DNA from 2 places in the Bacillus sp. Hm123 genome. Region 1 is predicted to be linked to the other one. Evidence: riboswitches for the same ligand, from Rfam matches in the RefSeq annotation. Region 1 holds a riboswitch; the other holds the start of a gene.
What was found. Region 1 has a riboswitch for FMN ahead of ribD (bifunctional diaminohydroxyphosphoribosylaminopyrimidine deaminase/5-amino-6-(5-phosphoribosylamino)uracil reductase RibD). Riboswitches for the same ligand answer to the same signal wherever they lie in the genome.

Region 1 (11,462 bases):
CTCAACAGCTTGCCCGTAATAAATTCATTAAAACGCGCAACAACGATTCCAACTTTTAACCCTGTACCAATTAAATTTCCTTCATATGTTCTGCTCATCTCAAAATCTCTCCCTTATTGTAAAGTGAAACTTCAATCAGTAGGGGCTTCATTCCCCACTGATTGTTAGTTGAACTAACCGGGCATTTATGGGTTGTTGATCACCCACCTACCTACAGCTACCATGTTGAGGTGGGGTCTTACAGCCCGTTAATGCGGGGTAAATGTAAGCATATGCCCAAGCTTCGATATTTTCGTCTCTAAATATTGCCGATTTTCCGCTTTTGGCGGCATTTCGATCGGTGCGCGCTCTACGACTTCAAGTCCATAGCCTTTTAATCCGGAAATTTTGCGCGGATTATTCGTCAACAGTCGCATCTCCTTCACTCCGAGATTGCGTAAAATTTGAGCGCCAATGCCGTAATCTCGCAAGTCATCCGCAAAGCCTAATTTTTCGTTCGCTTCGACCGTATCTAACCCTTGTTCCTGCAATTTATACGCCTTTAACTTATTCATCAGCCCAATGCCGCGACCTTCTTGACGCATATACAGTAAAATCCCTCGGCCCTCGACTTCAATTTGCCGTAACGCCGCCGCCAGCTGAGGACCGCAATCACAGCGGCAAGACCCGAACACATCTCCCGTTAAACATTCGGAATGGACGCGAACGAGCACTGCCTCGCCATCATTCACATTTCCTTTCACTAGCGCGACATGCTCTTTGCCAGACAGCTTTTCGGTAAAACCGACCGCTTGAAAATGACCAAAGTCCGTCGGTAAGTCGATCTCCACTTCACGAGTAATTAACTCTTCCTTTTTACGACGATACTCAATTAAATGTTGAATCGTAATTAGCTTTAAGCCTAGCTCCTCAGCCATCGTCACTAAATCCGGCAGCCGCGCCATCGAACCGTCCTCTTTCATAATTTCACAAATGACGCCTGCGCCTTTCGCTCCCGCAAGATGAGCCAAATCGACCGCTGCTTCTGTATGTCCCGCGCGCTTCAATACGCCGCCTTTTTTAGCGACGAGCGGAAAAATATGACCCGGTTGCTTGAAATCCTCTGGTACAGCTTTATCGTTTAACATTTCTTGAATCGTCGTCGCCCGCTCAAACGCACTAATGCCGGTATGCGTTGATTGGTGATCAATACTGACGGTAAAAGCGGTGCCGTGACTATCCGTATTGTTCGTCACCATCATTTGCAAGCCAAGCTTTTCAGCGATTTCTTCCTCCACAGGCACGCAAATCAAGCCACGTCCCATTTTCGCCATGAAATTAACCATTTCCGCATCGGCAAACTGAGCTAAACCGATAAAATCACCTTCATTTTCCCGATCCTCATCGTCGACAACGATCACGACTTTCCCTTGCCTTAAATCCGCTAATGCTTCTTCGATTGTGGCAAACATGTCCTTTTCCCCCTGTCTGTATTATGCAAATCCGTGCTTCGCTAATAAATCCATCGTAATCGTAGAAGTCTTCTCTTCTTTTTTATGACCAAGCATTCGCTCAATATACTTTGCCAATAAATCGCACTCAATATTGACCGGATCACCGATATTTTTCTCGGCTAAAATCGTTTCCTCCTGCGTATGCGGAATAAGCGAAATCGTCAACTTCTTATCATCCACCGCAAAAATCGTTAACGACGTACCATCTAACGAGACTGAGCCTTTGTGTAAAAAATAGTGGGCATACTCTTCAGAAAATTCAATGTCGATATATAGTGCGTTTTCTACTCTTTTTTTACTGACAATCGTGCCGACACCATCAATATGACCAGAGACGAAATGCCCACCGAAGCGACCATTTGCTGCCATCGCTCGCTCTAAATTCACTTTCGACCCACGAGCTAACACACGTAGTGACGTCGCATGAAACGTTTCTGGCATCACATCAGCGGTAAAATGAGTAGCGGTAAAACTCGTCACTGTCAAACAAACACCGTTGACGGCGATACTGTCACCGAGCTTCACATCTTCAAGCACCGTGTTCGCTTTGATCGCTAACTCTAGCGACTGAGCACCCGCTTTCAGACTTTCCACTGTGCCGATTTCTTCTATAATTCCTGTGAACAACTCGTTTCACATCCTTCTTTTGGCGACGCGGTTATTTTGATATCTTGTCCAATGATTTCAACTTTTTCGAACGTTAATGGCACCGCTTCATCCATGATCGCAAACCCTTGACCACCAACCGCTGTTGGCGCCAGCTTCCCGCCGATCACTTTCGGCGCGACATAAATTAACATCTGTTGAAACGCTCGTTTTTCAATAAAAGACGCATTGACTTCGCTTCCGCCTTCTACGAGAAGCGTCATAATGCCGATATCACCTAGCTTTTTCAATAAAAGTGGAATATCAATCTCTCGCGTTTGTAAGCGAATCACTTTCACCTCTTGTTCAATTAATTGCAGCTCTTTGGACTGAAGTGCCTCTTGGCCACAAACAACGATCGTTTCCGCTTGTTTATTTTTCACAACATGGGCGGTGAGCGGAATCCGCAAATGCGTATCTAATACAACTCGAATGGGGTGTTTACCTCCCTGGGGCAGACGGGTGGTTAAGATGGGGTTATCTTGTAAAACGGTATTGATGCCAACTAAAATCGCATCTTGCTGATGGCGAATATAGTGCACATCCTCTCTTGCTTGCTCACTCGTAATCCAGCGACTATGTCCGGTATACGCAGCAGTTTTGCCATCGGCTGTTATGGCTGTTTTCATCGTGACGTATGGTGTTTTCGTTTGAATAAAATGAAAAAATGGCGCTAATAATTCCGAAGCTTCCTGCTCGCAAATCCCGGTCTCCACTTCAATCCCGGCCGCTCGCAACCTGTCAATCCCTCTTCCAGCCACCGCCGGATTCGGGTCCTTAACAGCGATATACACTTTCTTAATCCCTCTCGCAATCGTCAAATCCGCACAAGGAGGCGTCTTCCCATAATGAGAACAAGGCTCAAGCGTCACATACAACTCCGCTCCCCTTGCCTCCTCACCAGCAGCGGCCAAAGCATGCACCTCCGCATGGCCCTCTCCCGCTTTCATATGGGCACCCATGCCAATCACACGACCATCCTTCACCACAACAGCTCCCACCGGTGGATTCGGCGACGTCTGACCTCGAACTCCTTCAGCGAGCGACAACGCAATCTTCATATAATGTTCTCGTAACATCGTCCCTAGCCATCGCTCCTCTCTTCTCCAACTCGTCCAATGAAACACATCAATTGACAGCCCATCAATCGACAAAAGCCCCTTATTTATAAAAAATAAGGGGCATAAATGGCATAACCAAATAAGCGTCTAAAAATCCAAGTTTTAAAAACGCCTCATCCTTTTCCCATCCAGACTATCACTGTCGGCTTCGGAATTTCACCGAATCCACCGCAAACGAAACCGCATGCGGGTCACGGACTAAGAGCATGAGCTCATCACCGCCGGTGGGGAATTTCGCCCCGCCCCAAAGGATCAATATTCAAGTTAATTCTTATTATTACCTTTGGAGTGTGATTGTGTCAAGGGTTTGGGTGTTTGTTGTTCGATTAATTTTGGTTGAAAATTAGAGCACCTACCTCCTCTAAATGTTTTTCGAAAGGTTCTACATCACCACCACCTCCGTAATTGAGTTGTTTTGGACATAGAAAAAAGCACCCATTTATTGAGTGCTTGAAATCCCTGGTATGTACCCATTTAAAAATGAGTAATATGCAGCAAGTAATAAAACTGCTGTTGCCAATAAATCAGCTATCATTTTAGGAATCTTAAACAAATTTAATATTATGCGAGTACCTACATAAGCAGCCGCACATATTAATGCAAAAATAAATAATTGAAATGCAAAATTACTTAAAGTTTCTTTTAAAGGATCTAAATTGATACTTTTCATAAAAACCCCATCTCAAGGATGGCGAAATTGTCCTTCTCATATATACGGCAGGAGTACGACAAAATTATTTAAAAAGTGCTGGTTCTCTATCAATAACATTTAGAAAAACATTTTTTATTTCTATTTTTTTCATGGTTGGAAACATTTTTTCTAAATCTGCAACTATACTATTTAACTTGCGGTCATTGAGATATATTTTGGGTTTTGGTGATGTGTTTAGGATGTCGTAAATAACCTCTTCTAGTATTTCTGTTTTTTGTTTTTCATATGTACTTTCTAATTTAACATTGTTCAATAAATCATTTACTTTCGACTCAATTCTTGGAATTCGAAAAACCATATTTCTAGTCACGCTCCACACATCGTCAACAGCAGATTCAATATCATCCACCCTGCTCTCTATATTACTCGAACTTGATTCAACATTATCTGCAATATCTCCGACTAAATCTACTCTATATCTCAAGTCTGATTCAAGCTCTTTAATATCTTCCACTATTTTTTTAGTTTGGATACTCAAATCATTCTTTAAATTTAATAATGTATCTTCCAATTCGATTGTAGCTTCTTTAAACTTCTCAATGAATTTTTCTCTTTCATTTTCCATAAATAAGCTAAGAAGCTGGTTTGGAGTAAGTGATTGATTCTGACCATCTCCTCTAATTTTATAGGTTCCACTTTTGGTACAGTAAGGTTTAAATAGACCAGTTGGTACATGTATTTTATAAACCTCTTTATCGGATAATTGAACTACTTCTACATTAACGTTAACTGGAGGTATACAGCTCTGTGCTTTATCCAAAATAGATAATTTAATTCCATCGTTAATCTTACACCCGACCACACGCCCCACTTGTTTTCCTTCTTGATTTTTCGCTTCTTCAACCCCCAAATAAATACAACCTCCATACTGAGAGTTTGCAAAAGAAACTAAATCTTCTGCGTCCAAACCTTTTACATTTAATTTATATTCCACATCAAAACTTTCTTCTTCAATGTATACTTCTTTAGACATGATTCCCTCCTAGAAAAACACTCTACTTTTTCATAATTATACATCAACATGAACTTTACAATCTTCAATTTTCCGCTCCGCTTGCTCTAAATAGATTTGAACAGACGACTAAGTGATCCTAAGTAACTCTGCTGTATACTCGAATGACAACCCTTCAGCTCTCACGAGAGTAAAACATCTTTCTCCCGCTTCGTTAAATCAGCTAGAACATTATCCACTGAATAGCATACTCCACATCACTAATCATACTGTTGATCATCGATTTGTCTTGTTGGTTTAACTCCGTCAATTCCTCTTTGTCTTCAATAGCGGTCTTCATTTTCTTCAGCTCTATTAATGATTATTTATATTCAAAAATTAGTTTTCGCATATTGATCCTCCTTATCGCTGTCAGACAAAGCCTCTGACTTCCTGGCAGACTGTTTCTTCCACTTCTTGATGCTGCTGTTTCCATTCCCTTAACTGTTCTTTCAAGCTTGGATTCGCCTTGATCACTCCTTAATTGCAGAATTAAAGAAAAATTGTATTTTAGTTGCAATGACACGAATAGTTGCCAAAATTATTGATTTTAGGTACTTTCGTTGCCTACTGAAAATATGGAAATAAAAAGGACACCAAGCTCTAAAAAAGCTGTAAAGCCACTCTAAAGTTTTGGTGTCCTCCAGTTGGCTGGTAGAACTTATTTTTTCTCGTTAATACATTCCTCAATTATGGCCTCTATTAACCTGACCCTTTTATTCCCTAAATATGTAAGATTAATTATAAATATCAAAAATATTATCACGGAGATAAATAACTCTACTGGAGAAAAAACGAGTAACCTTTTTAGAATTGGATTCACAAAAAGAGACTCCGGCGACCTTATGTAAAATAAGGTCAGTCCAACCAAAAAGCTAATCAATATTTTAAAGTACGTTTCTTTTTCCTTCTCTTCTTTAAAAACTAAAAAATAAGCCTTGAGTAAACGTAAATTATTCAAATCATGTTGAGTATAGACTAAGATCTTATTTTTAGCATTTTTTAGGTTTAACAATAAATTTTTTTCCACTTTTATTTCAGAAAGTAATTCGTGAATTAATAAATGTCCTCCATTTAAATCATTAAACCATTGATAAAGAGAGTTATATTTTTCTTTCTCAAACCTTAGCATATCTTTATTTTCTTTTCTTGTTTGGAGTCCAAAAGTCAGTAATAAACTTGACGAAACGAATATAACTCTAAAAATCTTTCCAATCGGAGATTCAAAGAAGTAGGTCATCATGAACATACTCAAAATAATAATTACTATGACTATTACTATTGGGCTAAAAATCTTCTCCCTCATCCCACTTCACCCTTTTCACCTTTCCGTTACAAATGACAATTGCTTTATTATTCATATTAATTATATCCAATTCCAGTAACATTGTACTAGTATTTATTTCTAATTTTTCAATCTCACAAAGTGGATTTCATCTACTTCACCACCTTCATAAAAAAGACACCAAACAGCGCTTAACGCGTCATTCAGTGTCCTTCAGATGGCTGAGAGAAGATCAAATTCTATTTAGATGAAAATATAGAGTTGTGCTTCCCAATAAATCATGACCTGGGCTTCTTTTTGCTATTATGAAAGAATCATCAGAAATAGAAAGTAAGTAGTTAAAATTATGAGCATTCCCTGCAAGATCCTTACACATAATTTTTATTTTAAAACATGGGGAAATAGCACTTGATTTTGATCCAAATATCTTACAATACATATATACATTACCTAACGCCATAAATACAGGTGGAAATTTTATTGTGAAAGCCGAATCATCACCTTCACCAGAAATATACAATGTTTCCTGCTGCGGAAAATCGGTTACTTGATAAGTACCAGCATTACCTTCAGTACATACCGTTATCATTTCTTTATTCGCACCCCACAGGTCCTCTCCTAATTTTATATGTATTTTTTCGTTTAGTTCACTGTCTGTTATATATTTTATTATCTTCTTATAATTTGTGAACTCTAAATTAATTTTCACTTCTTTAGCAATCCCTTTTGAAACATTCACTAAAGGCAGTTTAAACTCTTGTTCTTCAAGATCTGTATCTTGAGTTATCCAATTAAAAAAATGAAAACTAGGCTTCATATAATCAAGAGTGAATGTGTAATTTTTCATTTTGGGAACAATTAAAGGTTCAAGGCTTTTTTTGTATTGATCTTCCTGTCTCTCAATTGACTTTCTAGCTAGATACGCAGAATAAAAAGCAGCCCCTGCTGCTCCTACTGTGGCCATCATCCCAAATAAAGCTATTAATATGTCTACCATATCTTTGATTGTCAAAACTCTTCCCCTTCCTCCCGTCTCATCCGCTTCACTTTCCCCTGATGCGTGACAATTTTGTATTCACCATATGGTGGCAGCTCTCTGAGTTTGGCTTTGCCGTCACAGATCCACCACCACACAGCTATTTGGTAATTCCATTATATCCAATTCCAGTTTCATTGTGGAAGGATCGATCACAATTTCTTTAATAGTAGAGAAGTCCCCGATCTATTAAAATAATATTGTCAATAGTATTTAAAAGGACTGTAGCTTTCTCGGTTTTTTTGCATAGTTTTTTCTATAATGGGAAAACTTTTTATTAGGCGAAACCTCCTTTTTTTCATACAGTTGATGTGCAACCACTTAAGTCAGGAGCGATCCTGGCTTTTTTGATGTAATCCATTAACCCAAAAATGTGACAAAGTTACATGAGCGTAATCTCTCCACTTTTTAAAGACCACAGTATGGACCAATATGGAGCATGATTCTACTGGTGTCGTAGGAGAACCAACTCCTTTAGTGCTTGGATCACTACTTTTATGAATTGCGGCCAATCGAATGATAAGTCATTGTGTGTTACTAGTGTTCCTCCAAGAGAGCTAGCGAAATCACTCGGATATATCGGATGAACCTCATGGCAAGCGCAATTCATTTGTTGCCGCATTTTCAACGAAATGCGTAATAAATAACAAATCAAAAGTTGAAAAAATAAATTCTGTCTGTTAGCATTTAACAAAAAAAGTTTACATATAAAGAGGTGAAAGAATGTCTCCTAAAGTCCGCTTGTATATATCCGGCATAACTGCATTGTTATTTGTCATTCTAGTATTCATGAACTTTATTGGCTATTGGCAAGCTAATCCGACGATACAAATTCTTTTCTTTTTTATTATGGTCATCTCAATTTTTAATACAGGTATGGAAGCCGGTAAAGATTCAAAAATCAAGAGCTGATTGGTAGATTCCGATCGGCTTTTTTTGTTGAATAATCAACCTATTTTTTTATAAAAATAGTAAAACTTTGTACTCTTGTCCATTCAATATTTAAATACCAGCATACTTTATAGTAAAAGGGGGAAGGAGGGAATTTGAATGTTTAATGACAGAAAACGCCGTGATCGATTCGATGATGATGTAGCAGGTATTTTTGATCGTGATGATAGAAAAATAGTTCTTGATGTTGATAAAGTGATTATCCGCGCAGACGATGTAGTTATTGTGAAAAAAGATGACAGAAGACGTCGTGATCGATTCGATAATGATGTAGCAGATATTTTTGATCGCAACGATAGAAGAGATCATAAAAGAAAACGTTGTTGGTTTTAACCTCTTTCAGTGTCTATAAGTTCACTTAGAAATTTCAATCAGTGGGGGTTTTCTTCATCCCCCACTGATTAAAATAGGTACATAGAGGGTTGATACAATCACAAACGAATTCATGGACGTATCGGATATTTAACACTAGATACCTATGAACCTCCCCCACCTATCGCCTTCGCACTTGAGGTAGGGGTTTCTTGTCGATCCCCTTGATATCAGAAGCTGGACAATGTCCATAGGTGTACACGACACCCTCGTCTTTCTCGGGGACTGACGCTCCCATATGGAAGCAGTGGTCTTGACGCAAGGTATCTTCTCGACAGCTTGCTGCCACCGTAAGCAACAGAGAGAACATTCCCTCTGGGGCGGTTCTGCCCATCTACTACGCCTGTACAGGACGTAGATACGTGATGTTAGTCAGCATCACTTCTCGAAACTTCCCGTACAAATATTGGGATAAGATATTCGCTGCACCGTGGACATCCCGATGCTGTTCATAGCCGCAGGAGCATTGGTAGTTTCGTGAACGGACTTTGTTTCGTTTTCCGCAAGCAGGGCATGCTTGCGTCGTATAGGCTTCGTTTTCTTTTGATAAGGAGACGCCAGTCGCTTCTAATTTATAGGCCAACTGCTTGGTTAGTTTTCCAAAGCTCCAGTTGCTGAGTTTTTGGTTCACTTGTTTGGAACGGAGGCGTTTTCTTTTTTTGTTTCGTTTGCTTGTGTGCCGCTGAACGCCTTCCACATCGCCAAGAGCGACATGCCCGACTTCTTGTTCCACACACCAGTTCACAAAGGCTCGGGTCGTCTTATGCAGGAGATCTCCTAGCTGCCGTTCGCTTTTGGAGAGAATGTACTTCTTTGCCCGGTTGTATTGGCGCCATTTTCTCGACCCTTTTTGACACCGGCTCATGAGAATTTGTAGCTCTCTCACTTTTTTATTTCGCAACCGGTGAATGCTGCGCATCTTCCTGCCCGAAATCACTAGCGCTTGTCCGCTCGTACTGACGGCGGCAATCGTATGAATCTCACCTGGATCAATCGCGGCTGTATGACCATCTGAAATCGGTACAGGCTCGATGCCATCTTCATACGACAAACAGGCATGCCACCGACCGTCGTAGACGAGTTCTACTTCTTTGACTAGACCATTGGGGACGGACGAAAGCTTCAATACGAGAGGTGTCTGTTGTTTTCCCTTCCATCTTCCTAAGCTAAGTATCAGTTTACGTCCTTCTAACACGAAGGATTTGTCCACCCATTTAGGATGAAACACGAATTTTTCTTTGTATGGATACCGGATAGACTTGTTCGTTTTTCGCGCTTGACGAACGCCTTCTCGGGCATGCAAAAACTTATGGCATACCGCTTGGATCGTCTGACTGTGAAGAGGATATAAGCCTTTGAGTTCAGCTTGAAGGTTGCTTTTGTTAATCCACTTGCCGTGAATCCGGTAATAATACCGAGCCAACTGCACGCAGTCATTCCAAATTGTTCCGCAGATCCGACGTAGGTGAAATAACTGTTGAAGCGTGGACTGTGGCGCTGAAAAGCCCGTTTTCAACGTTCGATACATGAGATCCCCTCCTTTGTCATCATTATAAAACGAATATATGTTCCTATCAAGAACAAATGGAAACTTTCATCCTTTTTTCTTTCGACAAAGTTCGGGAGGTCCTCAACGAAACGCTTTTCGGCTGTGCCGAACCGAGATTCATCCCCTCCCTACTCGCTGGTCTGTGCCCTTCACGCTCCTTGAGGAAGAGGACTTCTCTCGGATTATGTTAAAATGGGGCCTCCTACCACCATTGCTCCTGCATAAGCTGTAATTAAATATCCAATAGATGAGACAGAAACCTGAAAAGCAAGAGCAAGTTCGTTCATCATACCTGCAACCATAAATTCTGATGTAGTCATACAAAAGATAGCTAAAGCTAGCAAATAAATCATCGATGGCATAAAAACACTCCTTATTTATTATTGTAATGATTGGTACAAAAATAGCGAGAAAAAAGAGCGCACTAAGCGCCGAAAATGGACTCCATTGTTCCTTTGATAACCTGTTCAGCCAACGTCCGATTTTGCATCGATACATTAAGAACACGGAACCCGTAATAACTGCTCAAAAAAAGACTAGCTAATTCCTCGGTTGATAGATTCTTTGAAATTTCACCCGTTCGCAATCCTTCCTCCATCACCTTTTCAATAGCTTGTTTAAGAAGCTCAACATGCCTTGAGAAAACTTCTTGAACCATTAAATCATTATTAGCTCGTTCCACGCTGGCATTGATCAATAAGCATCCTTTTTGATCAATATTCTCAAAGTCTTCCTTCAATGCCCATTCAAAAAAATTATTTAACCGTTCTTTAACTGGAATTGGAGCATTTAGCAGTTTCTTTTGTTCCCTAATCCCATTTTCATGATAGCGTTCTAATACTTGTTTATACAGTTCATGTTTGCTACCAAAAGTATTGTATAAACTTCCTTTCCCAAGGCCTGTATCACTGCATAAATCTTGTGTAGAGCACCCCTCATATCCTCTTGTCCAAAATGTTTTCATTGCAACATCTACAATTGAGGAATGATCAAACTCTCGGGGTCTGCCGCGTTTATTCAATTTTATCCTCCTCTCATTTTAAAGATCACATTAATAAAATATATTTTTTGTACCGATCAGTCAATAAAATTATATTGTATAAAAATTAACAAACTGAACAAGATGATAAAAGCAATAAAAAACAACATTGAAAGAGAGGAAACGAAAATGACTAAGAAGTGGTTACGTATACTACCTGTGTTTTTATTATTAGCGATGGTGCTGATAGGCTGTAATAATAATGATCCGGTAGAAGAAAATGATACGCAGCAAACACCTGACAACAACAATATGAATGAGAACAATG
Region 2 (11,462 bases), 230 kb from region 1:
TCTTTTTCGTTGATTGAGTAAAGTTCACTGATTCGTATATATCCTTTAACATCTCGTATAGCAACGGAAATTGTGAGGCATGCTGATAAATGTACTCGATTAAAAAATGAAGCAAATTTAAAAACCGATACCAATATTCGGTTTCTTCCATATGAACAAGTTCCGCCGTTTGTGCGACCGTTTTTCCTGTTTGGTTTTTTCCAGACAAACGAAGCACAAGTATAAGCGGGTCTTCAAAGCTTTGACTTTTCAAACTATGTATGAGTTCATCGTGCAAAGCTTGAGCTAACGCCTCTTTCGATAGCTTTTGCTGAGATAGAAACATTTTCATCCAAAACTGAATCGATTCATCTCTTGTAATCGGCTGATAGTCCTTTTTCTCATATACGAGATGAGAAGTCACTTGCACAAGTAACGTCAGTCTTTTCCAAAACAACAAGCAGCAATCTTGTAGCTTAAAGCCTTGTATATGTTGAAGAATAGCTAACGTGTCACTAAACTGAGCAAGCCATCGCTCGCCTGTCTCCGTCACTAACAGGCTATTTTGATCTCCTACTATATAGCCTTTCTCTAGCAACAGTTGGACTTGCTTGTCATACACCTTTCTATCGAGAAATGGTGCGGTTTGAAACCAACGATCTAATCGAAATAAACGAGCATCCTGTATCGTTTGAGAAGACTTTTTTCCTTTTAATAAATGATAAATGGACGAGGCTGTTCTCTCGCCGTTTAATTGCTTAAACATCAATAGCATAACCGCCTGAATGAACAACTTTCTCGTCTCCTTTTGGGCTTTTGTTCATTCTATCACGAAATACGTCAAATGTTTGTGAAAGAGTATCGATAATTCATGAAAGCCCTATCATTTTTTCCAAGAGAACTTTTTATTGAAAAGTAAATACATCACATATACAATAAAATATAGAAGTTTTCCAAGGATTTAAGATTGGCTTAATCCATTGAGGATTTGCTATACACTAAGGAGGTTTCATAATGCCAAAATATACAATTGTTGATAAAGACACATGTATTGCTTGCGGTGCTTGCGGAGCAGCTGCACCAGACATTTACGATTACGATGATGAAGGAATTGCGTTCGTTATTTTAGACGATAACGAAGGAACAGCCATCATTCCAGATGTTCTTGAAGAAGATATGCAAGATGCGTTTGAAGGTTGCCCAACAGACTCCATTAAAATCGCAGATACCCCGTTTGATGGCGATGCTCTAAAATACGAATAAAACAGTTAGAAACCCGCCTATTGGCGGGTTTCTGCTATTTTGATTGCTCTTGTTTTACGATGCGGTAGAAAAACAGTTCATAGAGCACAGGAATAAGAATTAACGTTAACACAGTAGATGAAGTTAATCCTCCAATGACAGTGATCGCCAATCCTTTAGAAATTAACGTGCCAGATGACGTCGTGAGCGCTAACGGAATTAATGCTGTAATCGTCGCAAAAGCCGTCATTAAAATCGGACGCAATCTCGTTTTTCCGGCTTCCATTAACGCCTCACGAATATCCATGCCTTTTTTCCCCCTGTTTTGACCAATTCGATCAACTAGCACGATCGCATTCGTTGTGACGATACCGATCAACATAAGCAATCCGATCATCACACTTACAGATAACGGTTCATGAGCAATTGTAAGTCCTAATAGAGAACCAATTGGCACAAAAATTAAAGACGAAAGAACGATAAAAGGGATGCGTGCGTGACCAAAAGTAATTAGCATCGTAATGTATACGAGCCCAATAGCAATCAGCATCGCCAACCCTAATGCTTGGAACGTTTCAACGGTTTCATCGCTTCCGCCTCCCCCTTCAAAGCTCACTTCTTTCGGCAAATTCAAGTCTTGTTTAACACCTGTAATCACTTGTTCAGATACAGTTCGGATATCATCGCCTTTAATTTGGGCAGAGATTTGAGCAAACACTTTGCCGTCTAGCTTTTGGATCGAAGTAAAGGCTTCTTCCTCTTTGATCTCTGCTACGCCTGTAATCGGTAAGGGGCCTTTTGCCGTAAACAGCTGAATGTTTTTTATATCATCGATCGAATTAGCGTGTTCTGTGTAGGCAAGACGCACAGCTTTTTCTGTTCCATCTAACTTTAGCTGACCAACATCAACCGGCTCCGTTTGATCGGCAATCGCCCCGAGAATTTGAAAACTAGATACTCCCGCTTTCGCCGCCTTCTCAGAATCAACTTTCACCATCAGCTGTGTTTGCTTTTCACTAAAATTATTGGACACGTATTTCAGATCGTCTTGCTTTTTCATATATTTCTCCACCACTTGAGCGGCTTTTTGTAATTGATCTAAATTGTTCGAGTACAAATTGATGTTGACATTATTATTCGAAGGCGGGCCACCTGTTTGTTGCTCTTGAACGCCGAGAACAGCTTTTGGTTCCGCAGTTAAAACAAGCTCCTCCATTTCACGTTCAAGTGTCTGAATATAAGACGCCACATTAACATCCTCTTTAAGCGAAATGAAATAATTCGCTTGGTTCGCTCGTTTTAGACCTGATTGGAAATCTCTCGTTCCAATCCCAGTTGTCACATTTTCCACTTCTTTAGAGCTCGCTAAATACTTTTCTAACTGTAAAGATAATTCATTTGTTTTCTCTAAAGGTGTAGAGGAAGGCAAGCGAAACGTTGCCGCTAATAGCTTTTGCTCTTCATTAGGAATAAACGTAAATCCTAGCCTTGAAGCGAAGGCGAAAGAACTAAATAATGTAGCTAAAGATAGGACAAGCACGAGCACTTTATGATTCAATGACCATTCAATTACACGTACATACCCTGTTTGCAGTCGTCCTTCTTTCTCTTCTTGCGGCACCTGCTTAAAGGAGAGCTTCGCCAAAATCGGCACAATCGTAATGGATACAAGCAAGGATGTCAGAAGAGCAATAACAATCGTCACCGCAAACGGAAGAAAGAACTCTCCAGTAATGCCACCAACAAGGCCAAGCGGCAAAAAGACAACAACGGTCGTAATCGTCGAGGAAGTGATCGCTTTTAAAATTTCTCTCGTTGACTGAATAATTAACTCATTCGTCATCCCTTCCCCTGATTTACGTATACGCCTAAAGATGTTTTCAATCACCACGATACTATCATCAACTACTCGCCCAACAGCAACAGCCATACCACCAAGCGTCATAATATTTAATGAAATATCTAGCTGATATAAGAAGATTGATGTAACAAGCAACGATAACGGAATCGAAATAATGGCGATCATCGTCGCACGCACATTTCGTAAAAATAATAAAACCGCTAATGAAGCAAATAACGCACCTAATAGCCCTTCTTTTACTAATGTACGAACTGATTTTTCAATTCCCTCTGCTGAATCAAATCCGACGGCGTAAGCAAACTCTCCCTCGTATTTGTCCATAATACTAATGACTTTCTTCGCGACCTCTACTGTATTGGCATCCTGCTTCTTCGTTACCGCCATCGATAGCGCATCTTTTTCGTTATAACGTGTAATTTCCGCGCGATCTTTTACTTCTTCAATCGTCGCAATTTCTTTTAGAGCAACAGGTTGAGCGTTAGGAACAAACGCAGCTGGCGTAATGATCAAGTTTTCTAACTGCGCTTTCGTTTCTACCTTTTCTTGCACACGAACAGGCACTTGAATTTGATCGCCTTCAATCGTTCCAGCTGGAAACGATAAATCTCGCTCATTCATTTGATCTTTAATTTGCGAAAGCGATAAACCATATGAACGTGCTTTATTTGGATCGACAGTGACTTGCAGCCATTCTTCCTTCAAGCCACCGACAGATACGCTGTTCAATCCATTGATTGTATTCAATTCGGGTATAACTTCCTCATCAAGTAACGTTTGTAAGTCGATTCCCTCTTTAGCGAATAGAGATAAGTTAAAGATCGGAAAGCTTCCAAAAGAAAAGCGGTTAATTTCCGTTTTCGTTTGCTCAGGCAAGCCCGTTTCTTGAATGAAATTATTCACTTGCTGCTCGATTTCATCCATATCCGTATTAAAAGGGAATTCCATACTAATGACCGATAATGTTTCAAATGTGGAGCTTTGGACTTTTTTCACTCCTTCTAGCCCTTTAAACTGCTCTTCAAGCTTCGAAGTCACTTGCTCATTTAAATCTTGTGGAGAAGCCCCCGGATAGACAATTTCAACACTTAATTGCGGAAACTCAATATTCGGCAATAGATCCATCTTTAACTTAGTAAATGAATATAATCCTCCTAAAATAAATAAAAAAGAAATGATAAAAACAGCAAAGGCATTCTTCAAGCTAAACCTCGTTAAGAAATTCATACATCTCCCTCATTTCTATTCAAAGAATCATTTACGCTTATCATAATTTATTTTTATTCTGCCTGCATTTATTAAATGTTCTTCTAAAAAAAGATCCCTACTATTCGTTTAGTAGAGATCTCATCGATTTATTATTAAGCGTTTTGTGCAATGGTTTGTTTTTTCATCCACACTTGAATACGGGAGTAGATTAATAAAAAGACAGCCGTCATCAGTAACCCTTTCACGAAATTAAAAGGTAAGATAGCCGAAATGATCAGTTGCTTCGTTTCCGGTGCTGACATAGCTGGTGCATTTAAAAAGAGCGTATAAGCCGGTAAAATCACATAATAATTTAACACACTCATCATTACAGCCATTACCGTCGTGCCAGCAATAAGAGCAGCGACCATTCCTTTTTTCGATTCAAATTTCTTGTACACATAATACACAGGAAGGATAAACGTCACCCCTGCGATAAAATTAGCGAAATGACCGACAGGAACTCCTGTTGGACTACCTGCGACAAAGAAGTTCAACACATTTTTAATAAACTCTACCATAATTCCAGCAAGCGGACCGAAAACAATAGCGGCAATTAATGCAGGAATTTCACTAAAGTCAACCATTAAAAACCCTGGAAATGGTGGGACCGGAAAGTTAAGTAGCATTAATAAATACGATAATGTACTTAATAAACCAACAGACGTTAACACTCGAATATTCTTCTTTCTCACAAAACTCTCTCCTTCTTCTCATCCATCCTACACAAGAAGAAAGGCTGCCAACTAAATAATCCCTCAAGCAAAAGGCTTAAGGGAGTTTGAAGTCATACTTAAATAGACGTTCAAAACTATACTTTTTGAACGCTGGCAGACCTTCACCTTCTCCCATCCAGACTATACTGTCGGCTTTGGATTCTCACCAAATCTGCCTTTCGGCTCGCGGGCTCAGAAACTAACGCTTCTATACCGCCGGTCGGGAATCACACCCTGCCCCGAAGATGAAATGATATTTATTTTAGACCCTATTATACATAATATGAGCGATTATGTGAAGTATTTAATTTGTATGTAATCACCTCTAAGCTTCTCCCGTCAGAAATACTCGTTTTTTTCGGCTCCTTCCCTTGATAAATCATTCCTCCAGCAAGAATAAGTAAACTGATACATAAAGCCATCGCTAACACAACAAAAAACCTCCTTGCATAATCCGTCATATCGATCCGCCTCCTTGCGATCACTTTATCCTCTGCCTTTCTAGTTGTATGCACGAAAGCGTTTTCAATATGACTTAAAAAAAGAGGAAGCTACTAAACAATAGCTCCCCCAGCTTTTAGATGATTTATTTTTTTCGCGGTAAATAAAAGGTAAAGGTTGTGCCTTCGCCTAATCGACTTTGCACTTTAATACTTCCTTGATGCGCTTTGATCATATTTTTAGCAATAGATAACCCAAGCCCGGTACCTGCTTTGCCTCTTGTTCTTGCTTTATCTCCTTTATAAAACCGCTCAAATACAAATGGCAAGTCTTCTTCGCTAATACCGACACCAGAATCTTGAACATGCACTTCATAGCCATCCACTTTTCGTTCTAGTTTCACTTCCACAAAGCCGTTTTCTTGTGTGTGACGAAGAGCATTATCAATTAAATTCGTCAACACTTGCTCAATCCGATCTGGATCGATATCGAGATAGCTATTTTCATCAGGAATCGTTAATTTCAACTCAACTTGCTTTTCTTTCGCTAAACCGTGAAATTTATTCGCCACTCGTTTAATAAACGAGGACAGCTCTACCTCTTCTAACTCTAAAGTAATATGACCGGCTTCCATTCGCGCTAAATCCAACAATTCATTCACAAGACGTCCCATTCGTAACGATTCTTCATGAATAATTTTGGCGATCTCTCTCTTTTCCTCTTCCGTCCCGGCGATATCGTCTACAATCGCTTCACTGTAGCCTTGTAACATCGCAATCGGTGTTCTAAGTTCATGAGAAACATTCGCAATGAAATCTTTTCTGAGCTTGTCTAATCGCCGCTCTTCTGACATATCACGAACGACCGCCACCGCTCCACGAACGGATTTATCATTGTAAAGTGGGCTGACGATGACGACATAAGAACGATCCTTCAAGGGCAGTTCGCCAACTTGCTCGGTCTCTGTTTCAATTGCCTTTCTCAGCAGCTCAGCTACTAAAGTAGGCATCGTTTCATTATGATGAGTATTTCCCATTTCATAATACCAATTTTGCAAAAAACGCTCCGCTGGTGGGTTGGTAATTAAGATCGTCCCGTCTCGATTAAAAGTAATGACTCCATCTGCCATACTGCTTAAAATGCTTGCCAATTGCTCTTTTTCTTGGTTCAGTGCATGGATGTTGTAATTTAGTTGCTTAGCCATTTGATTAAAGGATGTAGCGAGTGCCCCAATCTCATCCGTCGTTAAAATCGGCACTTTTGTATCAAATTTTCCTTTCGCCACTTCTGTTGCGGCTTCTCTCATTTTCCTTAAAGGAGCCGTAATTCTTGTCGACAGGAAAAAGGCAAAAATAGTCGTTAGCACAATCGCAGTGCCAGCCGCTAACAAGATCAGCCTCGTTGTTTGCTGAGACGTTTCTTTAATGACTTCAAGTGATTGGTAAATGATGACAGCTCCGTTTTCATCAGCCTTCATATGTAGCGGAACAGCAATCACAATCGAGTTTTCATGTCGATTCGAATGGCTTCCCCCTTGAATAGGTAGCTCTGTCTGTACTTTCTTATTCTTTGTAAACACTTGAGATAACACGGGGTCATTGATCACTTTCGATTGTTCTAAAACTTTACTCAAATCATCATCTGGTGAATAATGAAAACGCTCTTGATTCTCCGCAATAATGAGATGAACTGGCTCATCGACTAAATCCCAAGCCACCTGCATACCAGTTTGTTTATCTTCATGGTCAGAAAGCACTTTTGAAATCTTTGTTGCTGTATCAGACAATTCCTTTTCGACTTCTCTCGCATGATAATTCTCGAAAAACTCTAATTGTAGAATCGTTAAGAAAAACAAAACAAACGATACGAGTAAAAGAATCGTCATCCACAGCTTTCCTACAACACTTCTCCAAAGCTTCATTCATTCACAACCTCAAATTTGTAGCCAACTCCCCAAACAGTGACAATCATTTTGGCCGCCTTCTCTGATACTTTATTTAGCTTTTCACGAAGGCGCTTCACATGTGTATCGACTGTTCGTAAATCTCCGAAAAATTCATAGTGCCACACTTCTTTTAATAAATGCTCACGGTCAAATACTTTATCTGGCGCTTTCGCTAAAAAGTATAGCAATTCATATTCCTTCGGTGTTAAATTGACCTCTTCTCCATCCGCTGTCACTCGATGAGCGTCATTATCGATGGTTAAATGTGGATATACAATTAAGTCTTTAGATTTCGTATCCGTTTGTAAATAGGACGTTGGAGAAGAACGTCTTAATAATGCTTTTACGCGAAGAACGACTTCTCGCGGACTAAACGGCTTCACAATATAGTCATCCGTTCCGACTTCAAAGCCTTGGACGCGATTCGCTTCCTCACCTTTTGCCGTTAACATAATAACAGGCGTTGCTTTCTTCTCTCTCAGTTCCCTGCACACTTCAATTCCATCTTTCCCTGGCATCATCAAGTCCAATAAAATACAATCATATTCTTCGCTTAAAGCCATCTCAAGAGCCATTTCCCCATTTTCAGCTTCATCGATTATATAATTTTCTCTTTCTAAATACATTCGCAACAAACGGCGAATTCTTTCCTCATCATCCACGATTAAAACCTTTAATTCATTTTCCAACGTAACAGCCTCCTAATCATCCAATAAATCATACTTTTTATTGATTACTTTCATTATTAACTAATCCGTATTTTTTTTCAATTTATCTCGCATTAACGATCTGTATAGAAAAAGCCTCCGCGCAGAAGCGGAGGTTTCCGATTTACGGCGTTGCATACGAGTGAAGACCTGCTATTACTAAGTTCACCGCTACTAAGTTGAACATAATAATGACAAAACCGATCACAGCAAGCCAGGCTGACTTTTCCCCATGCCAACCTTTCGATAACCGAAGATGTAAAAAGGCCGCATAAAATAACCATGTAATAAGAGCCCATACTTCTTTCGGGTCCCACCCCCAAAATCTAGACCAAGCAATTTGCGCCCAGATCATCGCAAAGATCAATCCTCCGAGAGTAAAGACAGGAAACCCAATTAAGACCGCACGATAACTGATTTCATCCATTAAATCTGAATTTACATTTTTCACAAAAGGCTGTACAAGTGCGCCAAATCGTTTGCGAGTCACAAGGCGAATAACTAAATAAAGCAGGAGCCCAGCCACTAGTGACCAAACAAGAGTATTTAGCTTTTTCGCATTAATAAAGCCAGGGACTTCTACGATTGGCTCAAACTTGCTATCCGTCATTAATTGTCCTTCATTTGGACCGATGATCGCCGGCATGAGAAATGTTTCCTGCGCCGGATTCCCATCTTTATTAATATAGTCAAATTCTGCTTCATATCCAGCCAGATTAAACGATGTTGTAACAATAACAAAACCGATCGTTGCGACAAGACTAAATATCACTACTTCTAACCAAATCGTTTGCTTGCTTCTTTTCGATTGATCAATATTTTTTACTAAATAAATGAATCCTGCAACGAAGCTAATCGCCAAAATTCCTTCTGCAGCCGCGACCGTTGTTACGTGAATAGCTAGCCATTGACTTTGAAGCGCCGGAATCAGCGGGCTGATATCGCTCGGAAACATGCTCGCATAGGCAATGATGATCGTCGCCACTGGCAAAGCAAACAAGCCGAGCACCGGTAGACGGTACATTAAATAAATAATAATGAATGCTCCAACTAACATCATCGCAAAGAAGGTCACAAATTCAAACAAGTTGCTGACAGGTGCATGGCCTGAAGCGATCCACCTCGTAATAAAATAACCTAGTTGAGCAATAAAGCCGACCGCCGTGACCGCAAACCCTAACTTTCCCCAACGGTTTTCCTCTTGTTTTTGCTGATCTTTCTTTTGGCGAACGGCTCCTCCGAATAGAATTGTCGCCACTAAGTATAATATAAATGCGGCATAAAGAAGATTTCCGCTCCATTGAACTAAGCTAGACATCTCCATTCCCCTTTCTATTACGACTTTTGCTGATCCTCTAACACCGGTACTCTCGTTGAACCGATTGCAGCATCAATTTCTCGCTTCAACCCATGCCAGTTTTTATTCGTATGGGCAGCCACGTATACTTCGTTATCGATTTGGCGAATCCATAGACGACGATGATTCCAATAAGCACCTTGGACAACACCAATCATAAAGATCGCTCCACCTATAGCTAAAATCCATAACGTTAAATCTTTCCGTACTGTCAGCACAGAAATGTTTCGTGTCTCAACCCCTTTGAACTCCATTTTATAATCAGTTTCTCCGAGCGGCTCAAGCGTTTGACGAATCGCAACGAAACTAACTTCTCCTTTCGGATGCTCTGGGGAAATCATTCTAAAGAAAAAAGCAGGATTGTTTGGGTTAGGCGACTTAGTCGTCGGTTCTCCTTCTTCAGAAAAACCATCATAGTCCGGAAAGTACCCAATTAATTTAACTTCGTATCCATTCCCAAGGTCGTACACTTTTTCAGGGTTTAACAAGTCAACTTTGATCTTTCCAACTTCTTCTTCGGTCGCTTTATTCGTTAAACCAAACTCCATCGATTTTAATTCGTCTTTAGTGAAACTGTCTTGATAAAGGGCGTAATTATCAAATTTAAATGGTTCATTTACGCGAATTTCTCCAGATTTCACCTTCGTTAGCTTCGGTTCTGCACCAGGTAGTCCTTGATTTTCATCTCGATAAAGGACGGCATTTGTTTGATACGTCTTCACTACCCCATTTGATTTTTCCAACGCTTGATTAAACACTTCAGGATCTTTGTCTTTATCATAGTTTTCGACGATAAATTTTTCATTTTTTAAATAATATTCGCCGTTCGTCCCTGGAATTTCTAAAGTAGCTCCTTCACGAACAAACAATGTTTCATCGACATACATACCGTCCATCGAACGAAGCATCGCACCAAATAGAAAAATAATAAGACCGACGTGATTCACGTAAGGACCCCAACGAGAAAAGCGATTTTTTTCGGCGAGTAAGCTACCTTCTTCTTCTCGAAGCTTATAGCGCTTACTAGCTAATTGCTTCTTCACCTCATTCCATTCTTCTTCACTCAATTTCACTTCTTGCTTCGTGAAAAAACGTTGTTTATTCATAAACGAGACGTGACGAGCGACTCGTTGATTTTTTAACGCGCGATAAAGAGGAATTACACGGTCAAGGCTACAAATGACAAGAGATACACCGATAGATGCAATTAAAGCGATAAACCAAGCAGAATTATATAAATCATAAAAGCCAAACAGATAATATAGTTTCCCCGCAAAGCCATACACCTCTTCATAATATTGCTCAGGTGGTATATTTTGAGGAATAAATAGCTTTTGCGGAAAAATGGTTCCAATGGATGATGCAACAAGTGTTAAAACGATTAGCCAAACCCCAACCTTTACGGAAGAAAAGAAGTTCCACACCTTATCAACGATTGTTTTTTGATACGTTTGTGATCGGCGAGCACTGCCTTCATAGCGCATATCATGTAGCTTTTCTTGTTTCGCTTCTTCCGTTAGCGCTCTTCCACAGGATTCACATAAAATTGTTCCGTGAGGATTGACATGGCCACATTCACATTTCACGTTCTCCATTTCAAAACTCCTTAAAATTATGGTTTCACTTTTTCAAATAAAGCTCTCACCTGTTCTTCTTTCACGAGGCCACCAACAACGATCTCTTCCACTTTTCCTTCTGCATTAATCATATATGTAGCTGGAAGTCTGCTCACTCCATACGCCTTTTCTACTTCTTTTGTTGTATCGATCGCAATCGGAAACGTTAAGCCATATTGTTCAGCGAAATTCTTCGTTTGTAATTCCGAATCGCCAACGTTCACAGCCAAAACTTCTACCCCTTGATCTTTAAATTCTTTTGACACCGTTTCCATATGAGGCATTTCTTCTTTACATGGAGCACACCATGTTCCCCAGAAATTAAGGAATACACCTTTTCCTTTATAATCCGA

Region 2: another riboswitch for FMN. It lies ahead of ACSVDJ_RS10825 (ECF transporter S component); the one in region 1 lies ahead of ribD (bifunctional diaminohydroxyphosphoribosylaminopyrimidine deaminase/5-amino-6-(5-phosphoribosylamino)uracil reductase RibD).

The regions. Positions count from the first base shown of each region.
Region 1 covers NZ_CM200277.1:1,858,836-1,870,297, forward strand. The annotation lists gene ribH (6,7-dimethyl-8-ribityllumazine synthase) at 1-98, opposite strand, end outside; gene ACSVDJ_RS09505 (bifunctional 3,4-dihydroxy-2-butanone-4-phosphate synthase/GTP cyclohydrolase II) at 249-1,451, opposite strand; gene ribE (riboflavin synthase) at 1,473-2,120, opposite strand; gene ribD (bifunctional diaminohydroxyphosphoribosylaminopyrimidine deaminase/5-amino-6-(5-phosphoribosylamino)uracil reductase RibD) at 2,102-3,217, opposite strand; FMN riboswitch at 3,372-3,515, opposite strand; gene ACSVDJ_RS09520 (hypothetical protein) at 3,699-3,929, opposite strand; gene ACSVDJ_RS09525 (AlbA family DNA-binding domain-containing protein) at 3,994-4,944, opposite strand; gene ACSVDJ_RS09530 (hypothetical protein) at 5,624-6,268, opposite strand; gene ACSVDJ_RS09535 (hypothetical protein) at 6,480-7,259, opposite strand; partial or broken gene ACSVDJ_RS09540 (XtrA/YqaO family protein) at 7,256-7,421, opposite strand; gene ACSVDJ_RS09545 (hypothetical protein) at 8,007-8,195, shown strand; gene ACSVDJ_RS09550 (hypothetical protein) at 8,334-8,567, shown strand; gene ACSVDJ_RS09555 (RNA-guided endonuclease InsQ/TnpB family protein) at 8,944-10,134, opposite strand; partial or broken gene ACSVDJ_RS09560 (MFS transporter) at 10,341-10,517, opposite strand; gene ACSVDJ_RS09565 (TetR/AcrR family transcriptional regulator) at 10,580-11,176, opposite strand; gene ACSVDJ_RS09570 (hypothetical protein) at 11,324-11,462, shown strand, end outside.
Region 2 covers NZ_CM200277.1:2,088,524-2,099,985, forward strand. The annotation lists gene ACSVDJ_RS10810 (helix-turn-helix domain-containing protein) at 1-745, opposite strand, end outside; gene ACSVDJ_RS10815 (ferredoxin) at 994-1,242, shown strand; gene ACSVDJ_RS10820 (efflux RND transporter permease subunit) at 1,277-4,306, opposite strand; gene ACSVDJ_RS10825 (ECF transporter S component) at 4,441-5,022, opposite strand; FMN riboswitch at 5,164-5,294, opposite strand; gene ACSVDJ_RS10830 (hypothetical protein) at 5,316-5,504, opposite strand; gene ACSVDJ_RS10835 (ATP-binding protein) at 5,630-7,405, opposite strand; gene ACSVDJ_RS10840 (response regulator transcription factor) at 7,402-8,118, opposite strand; gene ccsB (c-type cytochrome biogenesis protein CcsB) at 8,261-9,454, opposite strand; gene resB (cytochrome c biogenesis protein ResB) at 9,472-11,088, opposite strand; gene resA (thiol-disulfide oxidoreductase ResA) at 11,106-11,462, opposite strand, start outside.